2 regions of the Bacillus sp. JZ109 genome follow, and region 2 is predicted to be linked to the other one. Evidence: predicted binding sites of a transcription regulator. Region 2 holds the regulator's gene; the other holds the start of a gene.
What was found. The regulator LexA, encoded in region 2, represses DNA repair genes until DNA is damaged. The targets are predictions, from matches to a motif close to CGAACATATGTTCG.
Positions count from the first base shown of each region.

Region 1: a site for LexA is predicted at 1,824-1,837, ahead of ruvA (Holliday junction branch migration protein RuvA). Genes of this name have one in related genera too.

Region 1 covers NZ_CP096388.1:1,431,241-1,435,292, reverse strand. The annotation lists gene M1D94_RS07335 (DUF2905 domain-containing protein) at 1-146, opposite strand, end outside; gene ruvB (Holliday junction branch migration DNA helicase RuvB) at 139-1,143, opposite strand; gene ruvA (Holliday junction branch migration protein RuvA) at 1,154-1,759, opposite strand; gene bofC (sporulation cell-cell signaling protein BofC) at 1,898-2,410, opposite strand; gene M1D94_RS07315 (MFS transporter) at 2,458-3,765, opposite strand; gene iolG (inositol 2-dehydrogenase) at 3,836-4,052, opposite strand, start outside.
Region 2 covers NZ_CP096388.1:2,219,648-2,223,699, forward strand. The annotation lists gene M1D94_RS11720 (DUF896 domain-containing protein) at 98-331, opposite strand; gene M1D94_RS11725 (YneB family resolvase-like protein) at 395-1,048, opposite strand; gene yneA (cell division suppressor protein YneA) at 1,067-1,384, opposite strand; gene lexA (transcriptional repressor LexA) at 1,534-2,151, shown strand; partial or broken gene M1D94_RS11740 (hypothetical protein) at 2,522-2,780, opposite strand; gene fosM (FosM family fosfomycin resistance protein) at 2,689-3,123, opposite strand; gene M1D94_RS11750 (YndM family protein) at 3,332-3,781, shown strand; gene pghL (gamma-polyglutamate hydrolase PghL) at 3,808-4,052, opposite strand, start outside.

The sequences.
Region 1 (4,052 bases), 790 kb from region 2:
ATACAAGTGACAACCGGGAAGAAAAACGTGACATTTCCTTTTTTTACAAAAATATCTCCCGGCATCTTGCCGACAAAATGCAAAACTGCTCCGATAATAAGCAAAACAGCACCAAGAATCATGATGATCTTAGGAAATTCAGTCATATCGGGGAGCCTCCATTTGGAAATGATGATAAACGGCCGGTGTCACGATCCTTCCACGCGGCGTTCTTTGTATAAATCCAATTTGCAGCAGATATGGTTCATATACGTCTTCAATCGTATGCGATTCCTCGCCGATGGTAGCTGAAATCGTATCAAGGCCTACTGGGCCGCCGTTGAATTTTTCGATCATGCCCATCAGCAGCTTATGATCAATATGATCCAAACCGAGACGGTCAACCTGAAGCCGCTCCAGCGCATTCTGAGAAATGTCTTCCGTAATCCTGCTGTCACCCAGCACTTGGGCGAAATCGCGCACCCTTCTCAGCAGGCGGTTCGCCACGCGGGGCGTCCCTCTCGATCTTCTTGCAATTTCAAGAGCCGACGGTTTATCAATCTCAACCTCGAATACATCAGCGGTTCTTGTGACAATATCCGCCAGTTCTTCTTGTGTATAGTACTCAAGGCGAGACATGACGCCGAATCTGTCTCTTAAAGGAGCCGTCAAAAGCCCCACCCTCGTCGTGGCTCCCACCAGCGTAAAAGGCGGAAGGTCGAGCCGAACCGAGCGGGCAGATGGGCCTTTGCCAATCACAATGTCCAGGCAAAAGTCTTCCATTGCAGGATAAAGCACCTCTTCGATCGATCTGTGCAGCCTATGTATTTCATCAATAAATAATACATCTCCCGGTTCCAGCGCCGTTAATATAGCAGCCAAATCACCAGGCCTTTCAATAGCAGGCCCTGATGTCGTCCGCAATTCCACTCCCATTTCATTAGCAACAATCGAAGCAAGCGTTGTTTTTCCGAGTCCGGGCGGCCCGTACAGAAGAACATGATCCAGCGTCTCCTGTCTCATTTTCGCCGCATCTATAAACACGCGCAAATTTTCTTTTACCTTATGCTGCCCGATATACTGTGCCAGATTTTGCGGCCTCAGGCTTTGCTCTATCACTGATTCATGGTTGTCTGCTTCACTTGAGACGAGCCGTTCATCCATGAACATCACCTTACTTTAATAGTTTTTGTAATGCTTTTTTCACATATTGGTCTGTTGTCAGCCCAATTTCTTCTTTAAGGTGAGGAAGCACCTTTTTGATTTCTTTTTCAGCATATCCGAGAACCCTGAGGGCTTCAAGTGCTTCTTCAAGAGCCGTTTCCGCTGTTTGCTTTTCAAGCCTTTCTTCATGATTAAACAGATTTTCAATCATTTCAGGCACAACATCTGCCAGCTTTCCTTTTAAATCTAGAATAATCTGGCGTGCGGTTTTCTTTCCTACTCCAGGAAACTTGACCAAAAAAGCTTCATCTTCATTTTCAATTGCTTGGATGACCGCTCCGGGATCACCCGAGCCCAAGATGGCAAGTGCTCCTTTCGGGCCAATTCCGGTCACGTTTAACAGCTTTGTAAAGAGCGCCTTCTCCTCTCTTGTTGAAAAACCGTAAAGCGAAAAAGCATCCTCTCTGATATGATGGTATGTAAAAATCGTTTCCTGGCTTCTCTCCTTATATATAAACGGATTCGGCGTGAAAATCTGATAGCCGATGCCGCCGTTCTCTATGACAATATATTGGGGAGATACATAATCAATCGTCCCTTTAACAAATTCAATCACGCAAATTCACCTCTTTGACTGTTCTTCATTGTACCATAAAAACAGCCAAAGTCTTATAGAAAAGTTAACATATGTTCGCTTCTCTCTCATTCTTTCACGAAAAAAAAGACATGAATACATGTCTTCAATCAGCGGACGTTACCCGCTGTATGTCTTCATATGTTCGATGACATCCTCAAACTCCGCTTTTGTCCGAAATGGAATGCCTTTCAGCAGATTTTTTTGCATATGGCTTTCCAGCCTTTCTAAATCAATTTGAAAAAAAGACTGAATTGGTTCGGAAGCTGGCTCAGGCCGCCCATGAAAAGTGGAAATCACTCCATTATCCGATACACCGATATACCCGTTGACCTTGCTGAGCGGAGATATATCGTCCATTTGCTTCCGGAAGAGCACATATCCCTTTTTTTGTTCCACAAGCGTCCATCCGGCATAAGCTGCCCAAAAATCATCCATAGAAAACACTTTTTCATGCCTATGCTCAATGCTGACATCGCCGTCCAAATACACCTTTTCAAGCTGCACATGCACCTGCAGCGGCTCATAGTGCTCCACTTCCGCGCCAAGTGCGCGGGAAGGAGCTCCTATTAAAAATACTGCCGCTGAGCAAAGAATGCCCAGCAAAAGATACGCCGTGCTGAATCGTTTCACCCTCTACACCTCTTTGCACACGTTTATGATTAGTTTGACCAAAGAGGCTACTGCTTAACCGTTTTATCAAAATTTGTCTGCACATTTTCCCTGACAAACCGTTCCTCCGTATACACATCTGTGCTTTGCTCAGAAATTGTCAAGAATCGCGTCAGAAAGGCACTGAAAAAATACAATGCCGCAAAGATCCAAATCACGCCGCCTGCACCGAGCGGCCCAATGAAAAGACTCACGATGCCCGGCGCGATAAACGCACATAAACCAGATCCCAAATTCAACACTGACATGGCAGCACCTTTATTATCAGGTGCAAGCGTCGGCAAAAGCGCGCTTAATGGGACGTACCCTGCTAAAGCCGCGCCGTAGCAGCAGGCGATAATCATGAGCACCCAATACTGATGCCCGATCAGCTGAGGCGTGTAATACAGCGCCAGCGTAAAAATACCGCATCCGACACCGCCAAACCACATGACCGTATTGCGCCAGCCAAGTTTATCTCCGACTGCACCGAAAATGATATTAAACACAATATTCACAAAAAACAGCGTCCCCCATATTTGCAGCCATTCCGAAACCGAATACCCGTATCGTGCTAAATAAGTAGGAAGAAAGATGGCAAATCCAAATTGTCCTATCGCATTAATCGTCTTGACCACTCCGCCGATGCCTACCTTAGGGTTTTCAAACATAATCATAAATGCCTTCGACAGTTCTTTCCATTTCGGCTGATCTTGTTTTTGTATCGGAGTAAATTTATCTTTGTTAAAAAATAAGGCAAGAATTCCGCCTGCCGCCACAAACAGTAAAGCGCTCCAAAGCGTATTGATTTCTCCAAAGGCTGGAACTGCATAGCTGGAATAGAACGGGCCGAGCACGTTAAGGCCGCACGTAAACATAAACCAAAACCAGCCGACGGCTTTGCCGAGAATATTTTGAGAGGTGCTGTATGACACCCATACGAGAAAAGAGTATGCAAACAGCGGATATCCCAAGCCTCTAAGAGCATAGCTGCCCAAGAGAGCCGGATAATACATATGAGGAATCGCCCAGCCGATAAAAGCGGCCGAACCGAGGATAAATGCAAGCAATCCGACAGTCATCGTTTTTCTCGGCCCCCAAGTTTGGACAAACGTTCCTGAAAGCCAAGCTGAGATGGTGACAGCAATGCCGTACATGGTAAATAACGATGCGGATTGCTGCATGCTGAGACCATGATCAACGAGAAAAGGAGACAGCCAGCCTTGTTCGAGGCCGTCTCCAACCATAAAGATGACAACGCCAATATAACCCCAAACCATGTGAGAAGGAATTCCGATTTTGTTCAAAACATTTCCTTTAGCATGTACTGTATTCATTTTCTCCACCGCCTACTTAAAGTATCAATGGAGTATATACCCAAGCTTGCTGAATTGTAATCCTGTTAGATTAAAAAGCGATTTTTTCAGTGTGCTCAATGCTGACAGGCATGCCAAAAGCAAGCGATTGCTGTGCTGCTCTGGCGATCCTTCCGGCCTGTAAACCGTCATTGCCGGTGCAGGGAGTCTCCTGGTTTGTGCCGATCGCTTCTGCAAAACGGAGAATCTCCTCCTCATATGAATCCTTATAGCGTTCAAGGAAAAAGAAATGCGGTTTATCCTTCATC
Region 2 (4,052 bases):
CTTAAATTTGAGAGAAACTTGTTGAATTTTGTCACATAAGAGTTTTGATTATAGTATATGCAAAAGAGGAATACGATATTGCCGTATTCCTCTTATATTAGTGAAGTTTGTTATTTCTTTGTTCTCTTTTTAGCTTTTCTGGTGTAACATCATTGCCTTCTGGGTCAATGATTTTCACACTTTTTAACGTGTTCTTCATAGAAGAACGAAAACCTTTCAAGTACTCTTGACGGAGCTTTTGCTGTTCGGCTTTTTCTTCTTCTGTAATAACGCCAGCTTTAGCTTTGGCAGCAAGTTCATTAATTCTGGCAATTTTCGCGTTTGAAATCATGTTAAACTCCTTTATTGCATTTTGTCTATATAGTACTAGATCAAAAAAAGTTTTACAACTGATTCACTCTGCTGTCTCTTCATTCTCTATGTATTCCTGAAAACGCCGGTGAACGGTTGCTTTAGAGACATCATAGCCAAACCCTCTTAGGGTAGCCGCGATTTCAGCAAACGTCAGTTTATTCGCTCTCAGGCGGACGATCTCTGAGATTGGCACCTCTATTTTTTCTTTTCCACTGTTCCCATGTTGGTTTTTTAAGTTTTTTTGCGGTTTAAAACCGTTTTTTACTGCACGTTTCATTCCCCGTCTGATTTTCATGTTGTGAATCTTTCGCTGATACTCTTCCACAATGCTGACGATTTCCAAGACCATTGAGTCAGCCTCCGATAACTCCAGTTCACCTCTATGAGCCGTTGTATAGACTTTCACACCTTCTCTATAAATACAATGAAGCAGTGCGATTTTTGCGTTTCCCCGTCCGAGCCTAGTCTCATCCTGAACCAAAATGACATCAATTCCAGCGTTCTTAATCACATCAAGCAGCTCAAATACACCATCCCGATCCATTTCATATCCGCTGGCTTTTTCTGAAATCACTTTGACCACTTCCATGCCGTTCTCCGCTGCAATGGCCGTAAGCTCCTCCTCCTGCCGCTTTAATGACGTTTCCTGCTGTTCTTTATTTGTGCTTACACGGGCATAAATGAGTGCTTTCATTTTATCTCTCTTTCCTCTCTATCTTACAGTTGCTAATTCATATGCATCCTGATGCTTCTTTTTCAATGGGATCACTAACTCATCACCCGGCTGGATATCAGAGGTTTGAAGTTGATTTTTATCAGCTACCCATTCAATAAAATCATTTTTGTTTATCTTTTTTGTATCGGCTACCTGATCAGCAATTGACCAGAGTGTGTCGCCTTGCTGGACTTCTATTTTAACATACTGATTAAGCTCTTGGCCGCTGCTTGTATATGACAGCATAAGGATAACCGCGCTCAAAATCACTGTGAACAGACCGACAAAAATAATAGATTCTTTACTCATGATCATAACCTCCAACAGGAATGTTTGTTCGCATTTTTATAATTTCAGTATATACGAACAAACGTTTCTGTCAATTGTTTTTTCGAACCTATGTTTGTACTGTAAGGAAAATCATGCTATAATCTTCTTAAAATCGACGTTTTGAGGTGCGAAAAATGACGAAGCTATCAAAAAGGCAACTTGATATCCTCCGTTTTATTAAAGCAGAGGTTAAATCAAAAGGATATCCGCCTTCCGTGAGAGAGATCGGAGAGGCTGTCGGGCTTGCGTCCAGCTCTACTGTCCACGGCCATTTGGCCCGCTTGGAAACAAAAGGGCTGATCAGACGGGATCCGACAAAACCAAGAGCAATAGAAATTCTTGATGAAGAAGTAGACATTCCGCAAAGCCAGGTCGTTAATGTACCGGTCATCGGGAAAGTCACGGCGGGATCTCCTATTACAGCAGTAGAAAATATTGAAGAATATTTTCCGCTCCCTGACCGCATGGTTCCTCCAGACGAGCATGTATTTATGCTGGAGATTATGGGAGACAGTATGATAGATGCTGGTATTCTCGATAAGGACTATGTCATCGTTAAACAGCAAAACACAGCGAACAATGGGGAAATTGTAGTTGCGATGACAGAAGATGATGAAGCAACTGTAAAACGATTCTATAAAGAGGATACACACATTCGCTTGCAGCCTGAGAACCCAACGATGGAACCTATCATTTTGCAGAATGTCAGCATTCTAGGGAAAGTGATTGGCGTGTTCAGAACCGTCCATTAATCTATTGATCTATCAGATGCATGAAATAACCCCCTTTTCCTTTACGGAGAGGGGGTTTGTTGTTCAAAAAAAGCAGGCTCGCCCTGACTTTTGGGTGCGAGCCTGAATAGGAGGAAAAAGAACATCATGTTTACACCATAATTATCCACCAAACAATTGTTGAAGTCAAGAAATTTTCTTTCCTTCAGGAAACTTTTATTCAAAATATGAACGTTTAGAATATTAGACGCTATCTTCTTAAAAACGTTTCATTTTTAGGTCGTGGAAGGATGCGGTTTTATATTTATTAAAGGGCGAGGCAATTGATATAACTGAAAATTTAGTACATAGTTTAGGTAGTTCAACACTCTGTTAAAACAGCTCGCTTTCTTCATATAAAATGTAATATGTATTTCAAATTCTCCTTCACCGAATCACTTGTGCAGTTCAAAAGATATGGCATCGTTGAACTAATCGGGTAGAAACCTTCCCCAAACATAAAGTCTCCACCAACACCCTTCTTTAAATTTAACCTTATATGAAATATGGTGTGTGATATCAAAAGGCCGTTTCATCATAAAAGTGCATATGGGTTTTTTCTTGTTTGTAATATCGAAGCTTGTCTTGAAGTGTTCCGGTATGAAATTCAAATTTGTGGCCGTCAGGGTCGGTAAAATAAATTGATTTTCGATCGCGTTCATCTCGTTCTCTGCCAGGCAGAATATTGACATGAAGTCTTTTTAATTTAGCTGATACCTCCTCAAATTCATGATCTTCAATTGTAAAAGCAATATGGGTATAAGAAAGCTTAATGTCATTTCTCGGGATGTCTGGTTCTTCATTAAGCGCTAGCCAGATGCCGTTCATGTCAAAATATGCAGTTGTTCTTCCCTTTACCAAAAGCTTTGCATCAAACACTTTTTGATAAAAATCAATCGATGTATCCAAATGCGAAACTGAAAATAACAAGTGATTGATTCCTTTTATCTCCACAAATCATTCCCCCCTTGAAAGCTGATCATCCACATATACGTCTTTTTTCATAAGAAAGTTTCATACTGCTGAAAAAAAATACCAGTGTAAACAAAAACGGACTGTTTAAAATAGTAACATGACCATTATGAATGGTTTTGAATTGCATTATTTATCATTTGTTTACGCCCAAGAATTTTCTTCAAAAAATAACAATTTAGGTGGTCAAATGAAACATATCATTGCGCTTGCTTCAAAGATTGCTTTCACTCTCGCCCTTTTATATGTGATTTTGGACAGAGTCTATCACGCATCCTTTTTAAGTGTGATGTTTATTGCACTTTTCTTAGGTTTTGTTTCCTATCTTTCTGGTGACATGCTCGTCTTACCCAGAACAAACAATATTACAGCTTCATTGGCTGACTTTGGCCTTTCATTCGTTATTCTTTGGGTATTTGTTTTAACCCAAACAAGAAACGATTTCTCACCATTTGGAGCAGCTCTCCTTTCCGCTGCCTGTCTTACTGTTTTTGAATACTTTTTTCATCGGTATTTACTGAAAAATGTGCTTGATGAAAATTTCCGAAATGAACTGTCAGCGAGAGATAACACGTTGCAGTATCAAACGGAAGCCGCGGACGAGCTATTTCCCGAAACGAAAGAGAAACATAAGGAATAGGAGGCTGTCTTATCGCCTCCTATTTTTCAGTAGCTATTTTTGAGAAAACGGAACATCACTTCTGTATACTTATAAAACCTCTCATTTTGAGTAACAGCTCTGCTTTTTAAAGAAAAGATGCCGAACAAAGACTTTCTAAAGCCTGTGCTCATTTCTATCTGGATACTTAAACCTGTTTTTGATTTATTTGCAATGTTATTCGGACTAACGCCCGCATGCGGATGGTCCGTATTGAGCAATACAGCAGGAAAACCGGCATGCTGCAATTTCT